Regions from separate parts of the Methylobacterium sp. J-059 genome, predicted to be linked through region 2. Evidence: predicted binding sites of a transcription regulator. Region 2 holds the regulator's gene; each other region holds the start of a gene.

Region 1 (4,516 bases), on a different contig from region 2:
TCGATGATCAGCGTGGACTTGCCGCCGCCCGAGACGCCGGTGACGCAGGTGAAGGTGCCGAGCGGGATCTCGATGTCGACGTTCTTGAGGTTGTTGCCGCGGGCGCCGAACACCCCGAGCTTGCCCTTGCGCCCCTTCCGCCGCGCGGCCGGGGTCCGCACCGACTTCTCGCCGGTCAGGTACTTGGCGGTCAGCGAGTCGGGATGGGCCAGCACCTCCTCGGGCGTGCCCTGCGCGATGATCCGGCCGCCGTGGATGCCGGCGCCCGGCCCGACGTCGACCACGTAGTCGGCCTGGAGGATCGCGTCCTCGTCGTGCTCGACCACGATCACCGAGTTTCCGAGGTCGCGCAGGCGCTTCAGCGTGCCGAGCAGGCGCTCGTTGTCGCGCTGGTGCAGGCCGATCGACGGCTCGTCGAGGACGTAGAGCACGCCGGTGAGCCCCGAGCCGATCTGCGAGGCGAGGCGGATGCGCTGGCTCTCGCCGCCGGACAAGGTCCCCGAGCCGCGGGCCAGCGTCAGGTATTCGAGGCCGACGTCGACCAGGAACGACAGCCGGTCGCGGATCTCCTTCAGGATCCGCATCGCGATCTCGTTCTGCTTCTGCGTCAGCTTCTTCGGCAGCGCCGAGAACCAGCGGTGCGCCTCGCTGACCGAGAGCGCGGTGACCGCGCCGATATCCTCCATCGCGACCTTGACGGCGAGCGCCTCGATCTTCAGCCGCTTGCCGCCGCAGGCGGCGCACGGGGTCTCGCTCATGAAGCGCGAGATCTCGTCGCGCGCGGCGTCGCTCTCGGTCTCCTTGTAGCGGCGCTCGAGGTTGGGGATCACGCCCTCGAACGGCTTGTTGACGGCGTACTTGCGCATGCCGTCGTCGTAGTCGAAGCGGATCGACTGCTTGCCGGAGCCGTAGAGGATGATCGCGCGCGCCGCCTCGGGAAGCCGCGACCAGGCCAAGTCGGTCTTGAAGCCGTAATGCCGGGCGAGCGCGTCGAGCGTCTGCCCGTAATAGGGCGAGGTCGACTTCGCCCACGGGCCGATGGCGCCGCGCTTGAGGCTCAGGGCCTCGTCGGAGATCACCAGCTCGGCGTCGATCCGCATCTCGTGGCCGATGCCGCCGCAGGTCGGGCAGGCGCCGAACGGGTTGTTGAACGAGAACAGCCTGGGCTCGATCTCCGCGATGGTGAACCCCGAGACCGGGCAGGCGAAGCGCGACGAGAGGGTAATCTTCTCCCGGGTCTCGCCCTCCGGCACGTCGGCGAACTCGATGTCGGCGATGCCGTCGGCGAGCTCGAGCGCCGTCTCGAAGGAATCGGCGAGCCGGCTCGCGATGTCGGCCCGCACCACGATCCGGTCCACCACCACGTCGATGTCGTGCTTGAGCTTCTTGTCGAGCTTCGGCACGTCGTCGATCGGGTAGTACTCGCCGTCAATCCGCAGGCGCTGGAAGCCCTTCTTCTGGAACTCGGCGATCTCCTTGCGGTACTCGCCCTTGCGGCCGCGGACCACGGGCGCGAGCAGGTAGAGCCGGCTCTTCTCGGGCAGCGCCAGGACGCGGTCGACCATCTGCTGCACGGTCTGGCTCTCGATCGGCAGGCCGGTGGCCGGCGAGTACGGGATGCCGACGCGGGCCCAGAGCAGGCGCATGTAGTCGTAGATCTCGGTGACGGTCCCCACCGTGGAGCGCGGGTTCTTCGAGGTGGTCTTCTGCTCGATCGAGATCGCCGGCGAGAGCCCGTCGATCTGGTCGACGTCGGGCTTGGACATCATCTCCAGGAACTGGCGCGCATAGGCCGAGAGCGACTCGACGTAGCGGCGCTGGCCCTCGGCGTAGATCGTGTCGAAGGCGAGCGACGACTTGCCGGAGCCCGAGAGCCCGGTGAACACCACGAGCTTGTCGCGCGGGATCGTCAGGTCGACGTTCTTCAGGTTGTGCTCGCGGGCGCCGCGCACCGAGATCACCCGCCGGTCGCGCTCCGCCGGCGTCTCCCGGTCGAACAGGCGCTCGAGCTTCGCGTCGACACCGGCCTCGGCCTCGACCGCCCGCGCGGCCGGGCTCGCCTTCGCGGGCTTCCTGGCGGGCGGCGCTTTCGCGGCGGGCGTCTTGGCAGCAGGCGTCTTATCGGCAGCAGGCGTCTTGTTGCCAGCAGGCGTCTTGGCGGCGACGGCTTTGGCCATGGCGGGGGCGGTCTTTCGAGGCGTCGACACGGGCGGGATCCGGCGATCGCGAAAGCGAACGCCGCGCCGGGTCATGTCGTCCGTCCGAAGCCTTCGGCAAGGTGCGGCGGGCGGGACGCAGGCCCGGCATGCTCGCGTGTCTGCTAGAACGAAACGCGTACGTGGGCAACTCGGCCCTTGTTCCGCGACGCGTCCGGCCCTGCGGCCGCCCGCATCTTTTCGCTGCGCCGGCCCCGTTCGGGGGGCGGCCGACGACCAGTATCACCGCGCGCCCGTGCCGGGCGCGCGGCTCCGGCGGGATTACTGCATCGCCTTCATCGCCGCCTCGGACGAGGAGGCCTTCGGGTTGGCCTTGCAGTAGGCGCGCATCTTCGCGTCCATCGCGGCCGCCTGCGGGTCGGCGGCGATCATCGCCTTGTCGGCGGCGCTCATCGAGGCCTGCGCCTGCGCGTCGGCCCTGAGATAGTCGGCGCAGGACATGTCGCCGGTCTGGGCCCGGGCGGCGGCGAGGCCGGCGATCAGCAGGCTCGCGGCGAGGATGGTACGGATCATGATGGCCTCCCAAGGGTACGCCCGGCGTCGTCGCGGCCGACCCGCCGCGCGCGCTCTCGGCGCCTCGTGATAGGGCGGCGCCGGGCGCGGCGTCTTGATCGGGCGTCCGGAATGCATGCCGCCGCGTCCCGATCCGTCGGCGGGATCGCGGATTTTCGCGCAGGTCCGGAAGTCGTGCCCGGGGCTCGCCCGGACGACGCGTCCGCATCGCCCGCCGATGTCCTGGTGTCCGGGTCCGCGAATACGCTGCCGACGGGCTCCCGCCGTTGAAGATCGCGCCCGCGACGATCGAACAGCGCATCGACCTGTGATGGCAACGGCGTCTTTACCGGTTGTAGCGCAGTCGTCCGTATCGACGCGGTGCGAAGACTTGGGATGCGTGGGCGAATGAAAACCGGTGTTCCGATGTCCTTGCGGGGACGCATCGTGGCGGTGGCGCTGGCGCCCTGCCTCGCCTTCGCTGCGGTGGCCGGTGTCGCGATCTCCGACCGGATGGCGCAGCGCGCCGAGATGGTCCAGGTCGAGGACCTTGTCGGCCTCGCCTCGCGGATCAGCGCCTTCGCGCACGAGGGCCAGCGCGAGCGCGGCGCCTCCAGCCTGTTCCTCGCCTCGAAGGGGTCGCAGTTCAAGGCGGAGCTGGTCGCGCAGCGCGCCCGCACCGACGCCGTGCGCCAGGGCCTCGCCGCCGCCGTCACGGCCGGCGCGGCGGCCTACGGCCCCGCCTTCGCCCGCAAGGCCGACGCCTTCGCGCAGGCGCTCGACGGCCTGGACGCGCAGCGCAACGCCGTCGACGCGCTGAAGCCGACGGCGCCCCAGGCGGCCGCCGTCTATACCGGTCTGATCGGCGAAGGCCTCGGGCTGGTCCGCGCCCTGTCGGGCGTGATCGGCCCCGTCGGGATCGCCAACCACGCCGCCTCCTACGCCGCCTTCCTGACGATGAAGGAATATGCCGGCCAGGAGCGTGCCGCCGCCTCCGCCGCCTTCGCCGCCGGCAGCCTCGACCTCGCCGGGATCCGCCGCCTCGCCACCCTCCAGGCCGACCAGGCCACCTACGAAGGCCTGTTCCGGACCCGGGCGGAGCCGGCGCAAGGAGCCCTGCTCGATGCCGCGGAGGCCGCCGCCCCGGCGCGGGAGGTGGCGCGCCTGCGCAAGGTCGCCCTCGAGACCATGCCCGGCGAGGCCCTGGCCTTCCGCGACGCCCCGCTCTGGTTCCGACTCGCGACCCAGCGCATCGACGGCCTCAAGGCGGTCGAGGACCACCTCACCGCCGACCTCGCCGCGGAGGCCGGCGGCGTTCGCGCGACGGCCGAACGGGCGCTCGCGATCTGGTCGGGGGCGGCGCTCGCGATCTTCCTGCTGACGGGCGCCCTCGCCTTCGGCCTCGGCACCGCGGTGGCCCGGCCGCTGATCCGGATGTCGCGGGCGCTCACCGCCATCGGCCGCGGCGACGACGACGTGGCGATTCCCCAGGGCGGCCCGATCGAGGTCCGCGCCATCGCCGCCGCGGCGATCGAGTTCCGCGATAACGTCGCCGAGCGCCGCCGCAGCCGCGCGGCGCAGGAGCGGATGTCGGCCGACGCCGAGCTGGCCCGGCGCGCGGCGGCGCTCGAGCTCGCCGACGGGTTCGAGGATCGGGTCGGCGGCATCGTCGAGGCGGTCTCGGCGGCGGCGATCCAGCTCGAGGCCGCGGCCCACGGCATGACGCGGGCGGCCGGGGATGCCTCGTCGCTGAGCCTTCAGGTCGCCCGCGCGTCGCACGAGGCGGCGCTCTCGGCCGACACGGTGGC
Region 2 (4,516 bases):
CATGCGCAAGGTCGTCATCAGCGAGTTCATGGACGAGGCCGCGATCGCGGCGGAGCTCGCGGGGTTCGAGACGCTCTACGATCCGACCCTGGTCGACCGGCCGGACGCCCTGCGCGCGGCGCTCGCGGGCGCATCCGGGCTGATCGTCCGCAACCGCACGCAGGTGCGCGCGGGCCTGCTCGCGGCGGCACCCGACCTCAGGGTGGTGGGCCGCCTCGGCGTCGGGCTCGACAACATCGATCTGGCCGCCTGCGCCGCCCGCGGGATCGCGGTCCATCCCGCGACCGGCGCCAACGACGGCGCGGTGGCCGAGTACGTGATCGGCACCGCGTTGCTGCTGCTGCGCGGCGCCTACGCCGCGAGCGCGCAGGTCGCCGCGGGCGCGTGGCCGCGCAACGCGCTGATGGGACGCGAGATCGCCGGCAAGCGCCTCGGCCTCGTCGGCTTCGGCGCGATCGCCCGCCAGACCGCCCGCCGTGCGGCGGCCCTCGACATGACCGTCGCCGCCTTCGACCCGCACCTTGCGCCCGACGACGCCGCGTGGCGCCCGGCGCACGGCGCGGTGGCGAGCCTGGCCCTTGACGCGCTGGTCGCAACGAGCGACGTGCTCTCGCTGCACGTGCCGCTGACCGAGGCGACGCGCGACATGATCGGGCCGGCGGCGATCGCCCGGATGCGGCCGGGCGCGATCCTGATCAACGCCGCCCGCGGGGGCGTCGTGGACGAGGCCGCCGTCGCCGCGGCGCTTCGGTCCGGGCACCTCGGCGGGGCGGCGCTCGACGTGTTCGCCCAGGAGCCCGTGGACGCCGCGGGCGGCGCGGCGCTGATCGACGTGCCGAACCTCATCCTGACCCCGCACATCGCCGGCGTGACGCGGGAATCGAACGTGCGCGTCTCGGCGGTCACCGCCCGCGCCGTGCGCCGCAGCCTCGAGGGCTGAGCCCCGCAGCGCAGCGATCGAAAAGGGCTCGGCGCGCGACGAAATTCGATGCAACGGTCGGATCGGCCGATGAGAACCCTTGCGGAACACTTGACGAACGTTTAACGTGTTCGTGTTTTGTTTCTGCGGCTCCACCTTCGTGTGGCCGCGCATTCCTGCGAGCCGCGCCGATGCTGACCCGTAAACAGCTGGATCTCCTGCGATTCATCGACGAGCGGATGCGCGAGGACGGGGTTCCGCCGTCGTTCGACGAGATGAAGGACGCCCTCGATCTCAAGTCGAAATCCGGCATCCACCGGCTGATCACCGCCCTGGAGGAGCGCGGCTTCCTGCGCCGGCTTCCGAATCGGGCTCGGGCGATCGAGGTGCTGCGCATGCCCGACGGCGCCGGCCGCTCCAGCGCGCCCGCCCCGGTGCCGGCAGCTCCCGCCGCGCCGCGCCGGTTCACCCCGAGCGTGGTCGAGGGCGGGCGCTCGAAGGCCGTGCCGCCGCGTCCTTCCACGACGCAGATGGTCGACGACAGCGGTCGCGCGGTGTCGATCCCGGTGATGGGCCGGATCGCGGCCGGCACGCCGATCTCGGCGATCCAGAACCAGAGCCACGCGATCACCATGTCGCCGGACTTCCTGGCCGGCGGCGAGCACTACGCCCTGGAGGTCCGCGGCGACTCGATGGTCGAGGCGGGCATCCTCGACGGCGACCTCGTGGTCATCCGCAAGCAGGACACCGCCAACACCGGCGACATCATCGTGGCGCTGATCGACGACGAGGAGGCGACGCTGAAGCGGCTGCGCCGTCGCGGCTCCTCGATCGCGCTCGAAGCCGCGAACCCGGCCTACGAGACCCGCGTGCTCGGGCCGGATCGGGTGCAGATCCAGGGCCGCCTGGTCAGCCTCGTGCGCCGTTACTGAAGGGTCTCGCCCGGCATCTCCAGGTTCGGGCCGTCCGCGGCCGGATCGTCGGGTGCCGGGTCGGCGTCCTCCGCCCGGGGGGGCGGTACGGCCATGCCCTGGAACGGGACGTCCTTCGGCTTGGGCTCGGCCGCGGGCGACGATCCGCCCGCTGCCGCGTCATCCGTTCCCTGGGGCGGGGGACGGACCATCGCGGGGCGCCACGGCAGCGTCCGTCCCGGCTCATGCGTGTCGGCCAGGATGAGGCCATTCGGCTCGACGCGGATCGCCACGGCGCCGTGGCTGGCGAGGTAGGCGCGATCGATGACGAGGGCGGCGGCGCAGCCCGGCGGTGCGGCGAGCGCCGTGATCAGCACCGAGGCCTTGGCGCAATCCTGCGCGAAGCCGCGGCGATCCTTCAGAAGCGCCACCGCGCGCCCGTCGGCCAACCGAAGCGTGCATCCGATCCGGTCGCAGGCGGGACCACCCGTCGCCTGCGCGCCCGGCCTGCCGTCGCCGTCGGCCTTCAGCCACTGCTCCAGCACGAAGTTCGACGGGCGCCCGAGGGCGACGAGGCTGCCGTCGGCGCGGCGCACCGCCGCCCCGCTGCCCTGGCGGTCGACGTAGATGTCGTAACGGGCCGGCATCGTCGCCAGGCCGAGCCCGAGCAGCGCCGGCGGCAGGGCGAGCCAGCGCAGGCGCGAGACCGGGAGCGTCGCGAGCAGCAGCCCCGCGGCGAGGCACCCGAGCGCGGCGGTGCCGAAGGCCGGGACCACGACGTTGGCGCGCCCGAGCCCCTGGATCCAGCCGGAGATGGTCAGCATGCCGCGCACCGCCAGTCCCATCAGCCACCAGACCGGCTGGTCGAGGGCGAACGGGTAGGCGACGATGCCCAGCACCGCCGCCGGCATCACCGCGAGCGAGACCAGCGGCAGGGTGAGCGCGTTGCCGATCAGCCCGAAGGGTTGGACGGTCTGGAAGTGGTAGGTGGCGAAGGGCGCGGTCGCGACCTGCGCCACGAGCGTCGTGCCGAGGGTGCCGACCACCGTCGTCAGCGACAGCGCGATCAGCCGGCCGATCCGCCCGGCCCCGTCGCGGCGGAACATCCCTCCATCGATCAGGCGGGCGCAGGCGATGAGGCCGGCCACCGCCCCGAACGACATCTGGAAGCTCGGGCCGAGCAAGCCTTCCGGCTCGTGCGAGAGCGCGATGAGCGCGGCGAGAGCGAGGTTGCGCATGCTGAGCGCCGGGCGATCGACCAGGATCGCCCCGAGCATGATCAGGGTCATCACGAGGGAACACTCGGCCGCGATGTCCCAGCCGGAGAAGACGCAGTAGGCGGTGACGCCGACCATCGCCAGCGCCGCGGCGATCTTCTTGATCGGCCAGGCCAGCGCCAGGAACGGCACCAGGGCGAGGCCGGCGCGGACGAGCCAGAACACGACCCCGGCGGCCAGCACCATGTGGAGCCCTGAGATCGAGACCACGTGGTAGATCCCCGCCGCCCGCAGCGTGTCGTTGGTGGCCGGCGCGATCAGCCCGCGCTTGCCGGTCACCAGGGCGGCGGCGACGGCGCCCGCCTGGCCGCCGTTGGCGTCGGTGATCCTGCGGGTCAGCGCGTTGCGGGCGTCGTCCACGGCGGCCGCGAGCCGGAGCGACCACGGCACCGGCTCGGGCGGCGGCTTCACCGCGATCTTGCCGAGGAGCGAGCCGACCGCGCCGATCCCGCGGAAGTAGGCGTCGCGGGCGAAATCGTAGCCGCCGGGGCGGGCCGCCTCGGGGGGCGGCAGCAGGCGGGCGGTGGCGGCGATGAAGTCGCCCGGCCGCAGGGGCGGCGCCTTCTTGAACGAGACGCGCACCCGGACCGGCCGCTCGGCCGCGGCCATCGTGCCGAGGCTCGCGACCCGCACCACCAGGCGGGCGCCCTCCTCACGCTCCTCCAGCGATTCGATCAGGCCTTCGAGCGGCGCGATGATGGTGCGGGTCAGCACCGGCGCCGCCACCTGCGCGACCCGCAGGGCGCTCGCCGCGAAGCCGAGGAGCGCCGCCATCAGCCCGAGGGCGACGGCCAGCGCCGCGGGCCGGGCACCGAGGAACGGCAGGGTCGCGGCGCAGGCGCCGGCTGCGACGAGGGGCGCCCAGAGCGAGGGCATGCCGTCGGTGGCGGTGAAGAACGCGAGGATGCCGGCGCCGAAGGCGACCGCGAGCCAGGGAAACAGCCGCCGCTGCTCGGCCTCGATCGCGAGCCCGCCGACGACCCAGCCGCGCACGGCCGGCCCGAGCACGGCGGGCGACAGGGAGCGGCCTGATGCCGACGTGGCGACGGCCCGTCCCGTCGATCGTGCGATGTCCCGCGCCATGATCGGCACACCGGTCGGCGCGAAACGGCTGCGCCGACCCGATTCTTAACGCATCCGCGAGGGCGTGCTAGAGCCGTCCGGGCCGGGTCCGGGCGCAGGTCCCCAGCTTCCGTGCGTCGTCGGGGACGATGAACCGCCTTTCCCTCCGTCGCAGAGCGATCTAGACGCGCGCAACCGGATCGGCCGATCCGTGCCGCGGCCGCGTTCAGGGTGCTCCTTCAGCCCCGTCACCAGAAGATCCATCGTCCGATGTCGTCACCCGTCGTCACGCGCTTCGCGCCCTCGCCCACGGGCTACCTCCATATCGGGGGCGCCCGCACGGCGCT
Region 3 (4,516 bases), on a different contig from region 2:
CACCGGCTCGAGCTTGCGCGGCAGCACCGAGCGGGCCCAATCGAATTGCGGCGTGTTCACCGCAGGCAGCTGCACCATCGTCAGCCGTACCTTGCTGCCGTCGTGCAGCAATTCGCTGCGCAGCGAGTCGACGAAACCGCGCACCGCCGCCTTGGCCGCGCAATAGGTCGCCTGCAGGGGAATCGAGCGGTAGGCCAGGGCCGAGCCGATATGGACGATGGTGCCGGAATCCTTGGGCACCATGTGCTCGAGCGCGGCGAGCGTGCCGTGGACCTGGCCGAGATAGGTCACCTCGGTGACGCGACGGAACTCCTCGGCGGAGGTCTGCTGGACGGGCGCGTAGACCGTCACCATCGCGTTGTTGACCCAGACGTCGATGCCGCCGAACGCCGCGACGACCTCGGCGGCCGCCTGGCTCACCGCGTCCGCGTCGGCGACGTCGGCCGCGAACGCCATCGGGCGTCCGCCGGCCCGCACCACGTCCTCGATCGTCCCGTGCAGGCCGGCCTCGCCGCGGGCGATCAGGCCGACGTTCCATCCATGCCGGGCGAACTCGCAGGCGACCGCCCGGCCGACGCCGGCGCTGGCGCCCGTGACCACGACCGTCCGTTTCCGCTCAACCTGTTTTCGCATTCTGTCCTCGTCGGCGCGCCGGTCGGCCGCGGTTCGGGAACGCCCGTCGCCGCCGATCTTTCCGTCGTCGGCCGATCGCGTTCCCGTGTGCCGCCCGCGTTGCCTCCCCGCGCCGCACGCGCGTATAAACCGCGGCATCCCCGCCCGGCGGCGTCGAGGGCGCGAGCCCTCCGCCGCCAAGACCCAAAGAACGCGCGACGCCATGGCCGGCCATTCCCAGTTCAAGAACATCATGCACCGCAAGGGCCGGGTGGACGCCGTCCGCTCGAAGCTCTTCGGGAAGCTCGCCCGCGAGATCACGGTGGCGGCCAAGCTCGGCCTGCCCGATCCGGCGATGAACGCGCGCCTGCGCGCCGCGATCATCGCGGCCCGCGCCGAGAACGTGCCCAAGGATAACATCGAGCGGGCGATCAAGAAGGCGGCCGGTGCCGACGGGGAGACCTACGAGGAGATCCGCTACGAGGGCTACGGCCCGGGCGGCGCCGCGCTGATCGTCGAGGCGCAGACCGACAACCGCAATCGCACGGCCTCCGACGTGCGCTCGGCCTTCACCAAGTCCGGCGGGAGCCTCGCCGAGACCGGCGCCGTCGCGTTCATGTTCGACCGCGTCGGGGTGGTCGGCTTCGCGGCCTCGGTAGCCGACGCCGACACGATGCTGGAGGCGGCGATCGAGGCCGGCGCCGACGACGTGCGCTCGGACGAATCCGGCCACGAGATCACCTGCGCGCAGGACTCCTTCGGCGAGGTCACCAAGGCCCTGGAGGCGCGCTTCGGCGAGCCGACCCGCACCGGCCTCGTCTGGAAGGCGCAGAACACGATCGACGTCGACGACGAGACCGGCGAGAAGCTGATCCGCCTCGTCGAGGTGATCGAGGACCAGGACGACGTGCAGAACGTCTACGTCAACTTCGCCCTGTCCGACGCGCTGGTGGCCAAGCTCGAGGCCTGAGGCGCGGGGCGCGGGCGTCAGCGGGGCGAGGCCGCCCCGCTGCGGTCGCAGCGGTAGGGCGCGACCCCGATCGCCGGGTCCTGCAGCACGCGGCCGCCCGAGGCCTCGCAGCGGACCTGGAAGGAATCGTGCGGCCCCCAGAAGCTCCAGATCGTGAACATCGGCAGCACCATCATCAGGCAGACGCTGCCGATGACCATGCCCGCCGCCCAGGCATTGCCGCGCAGCGGTTTCGGCGGCTCCGGCCGCATCGGCGGCATCGGCGCGAGGAAGGCCAGGGTCGGCACCAGCCAATCGAGGGTGTTCATCCGCCAGCCCGCCCGAGGTTTCGGCCCGCATCGTGGCGCGCCGCGAAGCCGACGGTAGTTCGATCGCCTCAGTTTCGAAAGTCGGCCAGCCGCGACCGTTTGGCGAAACCCTTCGTTCACGCTATGTGCTCAGACAGAGCCGGTACGGCGTTCCGGCCGTGCGGCCAAGGTCCGGTTCATGACGCCCATCCGCATCCTCGGCATCGATCCGGGCCTGCGCCGCACCGGCTGGGGCGTCGTGACGGTGACGGGGGCGAAGCTCGCCTACGTCGATTGCGGCGTCGTCACCTCGGACGGCGACCTGCCGCTGGCGCTGCGCCTGCGCGAATTGCACGAGGGCATCACCCGGGTCGTGCGGGACTTCTCGCCCGACGAGGTTTCGGTCGAGGAGACCTTCGTCAACAAGGACGCGCAGGCGACGCTCAAGCTCGGGCACGCCCGCGCCATCGCCCTGCTGGTGCCGGCGCTCGCCGGCGTGCCGGTGTTCGAGTACGCGGCGAACCTGATCAAGAAGTCGGTCTGCGGCTCGGGGCATGCCGAGAAGGCGCAGATCCAGGCGATGGTGCGCTTCCTGCTGCCGAAGGCCGAGTTCAAGCTGGCGGATGCGGCCGATGCGCTCGCCATCGCCATCACCCACGTCAACCATCGCGGCGCCCATGCGCTCAAGCGCGCCAACCCGCCGCCCGGCGCGGCCGGGCCGGGCGCCGCGCGGATCGCGGCGGCGTTGGCCAAGCTCGGCTGAAGCCGATCAGTTCACCGCCTTGAACTCGCCTTCGAGGCGCAGGACGACCTCGTCGCCGAGCATCGGCAGGTAGGCGTCGATGCCGAAGTCCGACCGCTTCAGCACGGCGCGGCCGTCGAAGCCGACGGTGTAGGCCTTGTCGACGGGATGGATGCCGGCCTGGTTGAAGGTCGCGTCGAAGGCGACTGGCTTGGTGACGCCGCGCAGCGTCAGGTCGCCGGTGACGCGCGCCGTGGTCGGGCTCGTCGCCTCGACCGCGGTTGCGGCGAAGGTCGCGCTCGGGAACTTCGCGGTGTCGAAGAAGTCGGGCGCCTTGAGATGCGCGTCGAGCTTCGGGTTCACGCCGGTGATGCTGTCGGTGCCGATCGTGACCTTGAGCCGGATCTTGGTCGTGTCCTTGGGGTCGAGGGTCGCGTCGCCGGTGACGTCGGTGATCTGCCCGTAATAGGTCGAGAAGCCGAGATGGCTCAGCGACCAGGTGATCTTGGCGTGGTCGGGATCGAGGCGGTAGGTGCCCGGCCGGACCTGCGTCGGGTCGGCGCTGGGGGCAGTCGGGGTGTCGGCGGCCCGCGCCGGCGAGAGGGCGAGCGTCAGGGCGAGGAGAAGCAAGGGTCCGCGCATCGGGATCGCCTGGGTTGTAACCGACCGTTTCCCTGCCCTGATCCCACGAAGCTCGGCCGCTCTCAAGACTGGCCTGCCGAAAGACTCGCCACGCTTCGCCGGATGGCGGCGATGCGCGGCATTCTGTAGGCAGCGGACGGCACGCTGGACGCGGCAGCGCGAATGATCGGGATCTCATGATCGGGAAGCTCAAGGGCGTGGTCGATTCCTACGGCGAGGATTTCGTCCTCCTCGACGTCCAGGGAGTCGGGTACGAGGTGCATTGCTCGGCGCGCACGCTCCAGCGCCTGCCGAAGCCCGGCGAGCCGGCCGTCCTTTCGATCGAGACGCATGTCCGCGAGGACATGATCCGCCTCTACGGCTTCCGCTCGGATGCCGAGCGCGAGTGGTTCCGCCTGCTCCAGACCGTGCAGGGCGTCGGCTCCAAGGTCGCCCTCGGGCTGCTCTCGGTGCTGGAGCCGCCTCAGCTCGCCTCGGCGATCGCCATGGGCGACAAGACCGCCGTCGCGCGTGCGCCCGGCGTCGGCCCGCGGCTGGCCGCCCGGCTGGTGGCCGAACTCAAGGACAAGGCGCCGGCCTTCGCGCCGATCGATCCGGCGCTCATCGCCTTGTCGGGCGCGGTCGAGAACCGCTCCGCGCCCCAGCCCGTCGCCGACGCGATCTCGGCGCTGGTCAACCTCGGCTACGCCCAGCTCCAGGCTTCGGCCGCGGTCGCCGCTGCCTTGAAGGCTGGCGGCGAGGACGCCGAGGCAAAGGTTCTCATCCGGCTCGCGCTGAAGGAGCTGGCGCAATAGGGAGCCGCGAAACGCGACGACGCGATCCGATCGTGCGCTCGTGATCGCCGGAGCCTTGACCCATACGGTGCCGGATGGCATGTGGCGTTCGCTAACACGTTGAAAACGCTTAGTTTTCAAGAGTTCTAAACTGGCGACGGTCGAGGACCGGGACGACGCACGGCGAGCGCTCTCGAACGATTCGAGGGCGTCGAAGGAAACGAGCCTCCAGCCATCGGGTTTTGGATCGTATGATCGTCTGTTCCTGCAACGTCCTCTCGGATGGCGCCGTGCGCGGGTGTCTCGGCCCGGGTCCTGGCTGCCCGCGCACGCCGGCCCAGGTCTACGCCTGCCTCGGCTGCAGCCCGAAATGCGGGCGTTGCGCCCGCACGATCCGCTCGATCATGCAGAACGCCCTCGGCGCCGCGGCGCTCGAGGCGGGACAGGACGCCCATGCCTGCTCGACGGGTTGCGCAACCGGCTGCAGTTT
Region 4 (4,516 bases), on a different contig from region 2:
GCTCGGGCGGAGGCTTCGTCGGAAGGCGGAGCCCCGCCACGAAGCCGCACCGTTGCCGGGAGGGCGTGGCACTGGGCAAATCAAAGTTTGCCAACCACCTTCAGGCCATCGGAAAGCGCAAAGGACCGAACGATGAGCAATCAAAGGGCCGTGTTGGCCGGCGGGTGCTTCTGGGGCATGCAGGACTTGATCCGGCGCCAGGAGGGGGTCGTGGCGACACGCGTCGGGTACTCCGGCGGCGACGTGCCCAATGCGACCTATCGCAACCATGGCACCCATGCCGAGGCCATCGAGATCACCTTCGATCCATCACGGACGAGCTTTCGAAGGATGCTGGAGTTCTTCTTCCAGATCCACGATCCGACGACCCCGAACCGCCAGGGCAACGACCGCGGCACGGGCTATCGTTCGGCGATCTTCTACGTCGACGAGGGCCAGCGTCGCGTCGCCGAGGACACCATCGCGGACGTCGACGCGTCCGGGCTCTGGCCCGGCAAGGTGGTCACCGAGGTCGCGCCGGTGGGGCCGTTCTGGGAGGCCGAGCCGGAGCACCAGGATTATCTGGAGCGCCGGCCCGACGGGTACACCTGCCACTTCGTCAGGCCGAACTGGACGCTGCCGGTTCGGGTCGAGGCCTGAGGTCGCCTGAGGTGGCACTCGGGAGGCCGTGCCATGTCACATGGCCTCCCTCAATCACGCTGAGCCGCCGGAAAGGCCGACGGCCGCGATACGGCTCGGTCAGAGAACGGGCATCCCACCGGCCACGGTGACCAGGGCCCCCGAGGTGTAGCTGCTCTCGTCGGAGGCCAGCATCACGTAGGCCGAGGCGAGCTCCGCCGGCTGGCCCGGGCGGCCGAACGGCACCTTCGAACCGAACGACTTCACCGAGTCCTGGTCCATGCCGGAGGGGATGAAGGGCGTCCAGATCGGCCCCGGCAGGACGCCGTTCACCCGGATGCCCTTCTCGGCTAGCAACTGAGCTAGGCTCAGCACCATGTTGCTCAGGGCCCCCTTCGTGGCACTGTAGGCGAGCAGCGACGGCATCGGGTGCTTCGAGTTCACCGACGAGGTGAAGATCACCGAGCCGCCGGGCTTCATGTGGGCCATGGCCGCCTTCGTCACGTAGAACGGGCCGAAGACGTTCGTGCGGAAGTGGTCCTCGAAGACCGTGTCCTCGATGCTGTCCAACCCCTCGTTCGGCTGCTGGAAGGCGCCGTTGTTCACGAGGAGATCCAGGCGCCCGAAGGTCTCGGCGGTGCGTGCCACGATCTCGCGCCCGTACGCCGGGTCTTTGAGATCGCCCGGCAGGAGCAGCGCCCGCCGCCCGGCCTTCTCGATCCAGGCCCGCACCGCTTCCGCGTCCGCCTGCTCCTCGGGCATGTAGGAGATGGCCACGTCCGACCCCTCGCGGGCGAAGGCGATGGCGACCGCCCGCCCGATGCCGCTGTCGCCACCAGTAATCAGCGCCGCCTTGCCGTCGAGCTTGCCCGAACCCTTGTAGCTCTTCTCGCCGTGATCGGGCTCGGGCGCCATCTTGCCGGTCTTGCCGGGGAAGCTCTGGGGCTGCGCCTCGAACGGCGGCCGGGGATACTTGTGCAGGGGGTCGGTCGTCATGCGTGTCTCCGAAGGGAATGCCGAGCCAACAGGATTTCCCCGGGGGTGTTCCTGTCGGCGTCGCATGCCAGTCCAGCCTTTCGACGCGCGTCGCGAGCCTGAACCGTTCCCCCGGACCGCTCGGTATGGTTAACGGATTCCTTGTGACGACGTAGCGATAGCAGGTAGCGCTACCCGCTATGGCTACGCCCTCGGAGGCGAGAATTCCGAGCCGTTTTCCACGCGTCACCGCGGTCCGGCGGCGGGACATCCACCCGCCTGGGCAAGCCTTCGCCCACCAAAATGTGCCTCCCGGGACAAGCGTAGCCGCTATACGGAACCCGCCGAACGTGTTCTGCTTTTGTTCCTGGATTCGCGGAGGAGCACCATGCAGATTAGCGGCGTCACCATCGGCTTTCCCATGCCGGTGTCCCTCCTCGCCAAGGCCGTCCGGGCCGGCTTCCCGAGCCCCGCCGACGACTTCATCGAGGAGGAGATCGACCTTCAGCGCCTGCTGATCGTCAACCGCCCGGCGACCTTCCTGGTCCGGGTCGCGGGCGACAGCATGATCCTGGCCCGCCTGTTCGACGGCGACCTCGCCATCGTCGACAGGTCGCTGACCCCGCGCACCGGTGACATCGTCGTGGTCGACATCGACGGTGAGCGCTCCTTCAAGGTCTGGAAGCGCCAGGGGCCAAGGATCACCCTCCACTTCGCCAACCCGCGCTTCCCCGAGTTCCAGCTCTCATCCGACGCCGTCATCGAGGTCTGGGGCGTGGTCTCCGGTTCCGTCTGCGCCCGGCGCCGCTGCGAATGAGCGCCCGGGCCTACGCCCTCTCCGACGGCAACTCGTTCTACTGCTCGTGCGAGCGGGTCTTCGACGCGCGCCTGGCCAAGGTCCCGGTGATCGTGCTGTCCAACAACGACGGCTGCGCCATCGCCCGCACCAACGAGGCCAAGGCGCTCGGCATCAAGATGGGCGAGCCCTGGTTCAAGATCCGCGACCTGTGCAAGGCCCAGGGCATCAGGGTCTACTCCTCGAACTACGCCCTCTACGGCGACATGTCGGCTAGGGTGAACGCGGTCTACCGGGACTTCTCTCCTCGCATCGAGATCTACTCCATCGACGAGAGCTTCCTCGACATCTCCGACGTCCGCGAGAGGGATCGCGAGTCCCTGGCCCGCGACATGCGGGAAACCGTCCGGGCGTGGACGGGCATCCCGACCTGCGTCGGCATCGGCCCTACCAAGACGCTGGCAAAGCTCGCCAACCACGTCGCCAAGAAGAACCCCATTCTTGGCGGGGTCTGCGACCTGACCGACCCGGAGCAGTACGACCACTGGATCATCCGCGTCCCGGTCGCCGACATCTGGGGCGTCGGGCCGGCCAACGCCCGGCGGCTGGAGGCGCTCGGATGCGACAGCGCCGCCGACGTGCGCGACCTCGATCCGAAGATCGCCCGCAAAGCCATGACCGTGGTCGGCGAACGCCTCGTGCACGAGCTCCGCGGCACCCCCTGCCTCGACCTGGAGACGGTCGCCGCCACCCGAAAGGGATGCGCGGTCACCCGGTCGTTCTCGGAACGGGTCGAGGATCGCGCGACCATGGAGCAGGCCGTCGCCACCCATGCCTCCAGACTCGGCGAGAAGCTCCGGCGCGAGGGGTTGGCCACCAACCACGTCACCGTCTTCTTCCATACCTCGGAGCATGACCGCGACCGTCCGCAACGCTCGGTCTCGACCGTGGTCACGCTTCCCGAGGCGACCAGCGACACCCTTGCCCTGGTGAAGGCCGCCACGCACGGCGTCCGGAAGACCTGGCGGGACGGTTACCGCTATTCCAAGGCCGGGGTGGTCACCACCGACCTGATGTCGCTGGCCGCGTCGCAGCGGGCGATGCCCGGTCTCGGGCAACTCGACCGCGAGATGGGGGCTGCCCTGATGGAGGCGCTCGACGCCTGCAACCGTCGCTTCGGGCGCGGGGCCGTCGTCCCGGGCGCCGCCGGGTTCGCCCCGAAGCGCGAATGGTCGACCAAGTTCGAGATGAGATCGCCGCGTTACACGACCAGGGTCGACGAGCTTCCGGTCGTGGCCGCTGCCTAATTTAATTTATGGATCCGCTGTCTTGGCCTTGCCTATCAGCAAGGCCGCGGTTGCTCCCTTCCTAGGAGACTTCGGTAATAGGCGAAGGCTTCAACCTGCTGATTAATCCCGGAACACCATCACGTTCCTCAGACTTCGCATCCGTATATGCTGCCATGCATCGCCATCTTCTCGTTGCCGTTACTCATTCTGGTCGCAAAAAATGTCCTGTCAGCCACCACCTCTCACCCCAGATGGACCAGAGCCTCCGCTCCTGAAGACCGTAGAATGTCCCAAATCATCTGACGACAGACAACGCATGTGAATGGATCCGACTGCGGCGGTGGCGGCGCTCGATTTCCTGGCCCCTGGGTGCGACTGTCGGTACGAAAAGCGCTAGTAGGAACCCCGGTCCCGATGCCTCGCAAGACAGTGCGAATTCACTACAGGCGTTTTCTGAGGGGATCCGAGCCTGCAATCGATGCCTCTCTCGCTGCGTCGCTTAGCGCTTCATTCAGGCATCAGGTCGGTGGCATTTCTCTTTCTGATGACGTGCGCCTTAGGACATACGAGGATGCCGATCACGGGACCATCATCCTGAACAGCCTAAATCCACTCAAGAACGGCGATGTCTTCGGCGAGTTCGTCCGGATCGACCCTACCGCAAACATCACCTTGCTCGTTCAAAACGGGAAGTCAGCCGCGGAGCTTGAGGTCCGCGAGATGGCAAAGCCGAATGACGCCGAGGTGCTGAAGGGGATGAGCTTCTTCCTCATCCGCGGCGACCACGTCCTAGTGATCGAGCAGGACCTTACGAGTTCGATGATGGAACGCTACCTGC

What was found. The regulator LexA, encoded in region 2, represses DNA repair genes until DNA is damaged. The targets are predictions, from matches to a motif close to TGTTCNNNNTGTGTTCNG.
Region 1: the regulator LexA is predicted to act here: its motif matches at 2,322-2,339, upstream of uvrA (excinuclease ABC subunit UvrA).
Region 3: the regulator LexA is predicted to act here: its motif matches at 2,004-2,021, upstream of ruvC (crossover junction endodeoxyribonuclease RuvC).
Region 4: the regulator LexA is predicted to act here: its motif matches at 1,945-1,962, upstream of MKK55_RS08630 (LexA family protein).

What each region holds. Positions count from the first base shown of each region.
Region 1 is NZ_JAKSYA010000034.1:87,317-91,832, forward strand. Features, by position in the region: gene uvrA (excinuclease ABC subunit UvrA) at 1-2,177, opposite strand, end outside; gene MKK55_RS02880 (hypothetical protein) at 2,478-2,729, opposite strand; gene MKK55_RS02885 (methyl-accepting chemotaxis protein) at 3,135-4,516, shown strand, end outside.
Region 2 is NZ_JAKSYA010000112.1:71,225-75,740, forward strand. Features, by position in the region: gene MKK55_RS14825 (NAD(P)-dependent oxidoreductase) at 2-940, shown strand; gene lexA (transcriptional repressor LexA) at 1,111-1,851, shown strand; gene MKK55_RS14835 (ComEC/Rec2 family competence protein) at 1,845-4,190, opposite strand; gene gltX (glutamate--tRNA ligase) at 4,440-4,516, shown strand, end outside.
Region 3 is NZ_JAKSYA010000117.1:21,057-25,572, forward strand. Features, by position in the region: gene MKK55_RS15985 (SDR family oxidoreductase) at 1-633, opposite strand, end outside; gene MKK55_RS15990 (YebC/PmpR family DNA-binding transcriptional regulator) at 836-1,582, shown strand; gene MKK55_RS15995 (hypothetical protein) at 1,600-1,890, opposite strand; gene ruvC (crossover junction endodeoxyribonuclease RuvC) at 2,069-2,632, shown strand; gene MKK55_RS16005 (YceI family protein) at 2,639-3,253, opposite strand; gene ruvA (Holliday junction branch migration protein RuvA) at 3,430-4,047, shown strand; gene MKK55_RS16015 (bacterioferritin-associated ferredoxin) at 4,278-4,516, shown strand, end outside.
Region 4 is NZ_JAKSYA010000075.1:26,498-31,013, forward strand. Features, by position in the region: gene msrA (peptide-methionine (S)-S-oxide reductase MsrA) at 133-639, shown strand; gene MKK55_RS08625 (SDR family oxidoreductase) at 739-1,614, opposite strand; gene MKK55_RS08630 (LexA family protein) at 1,982-2,410, shown strand; gene MKK55_RS08635 (Y-family DNA polymerase) at 2,407-3,696, shown strand; gene MKK55_RS08640 (hypothetical protein) at 4,093-4,516, shown strand, end outside.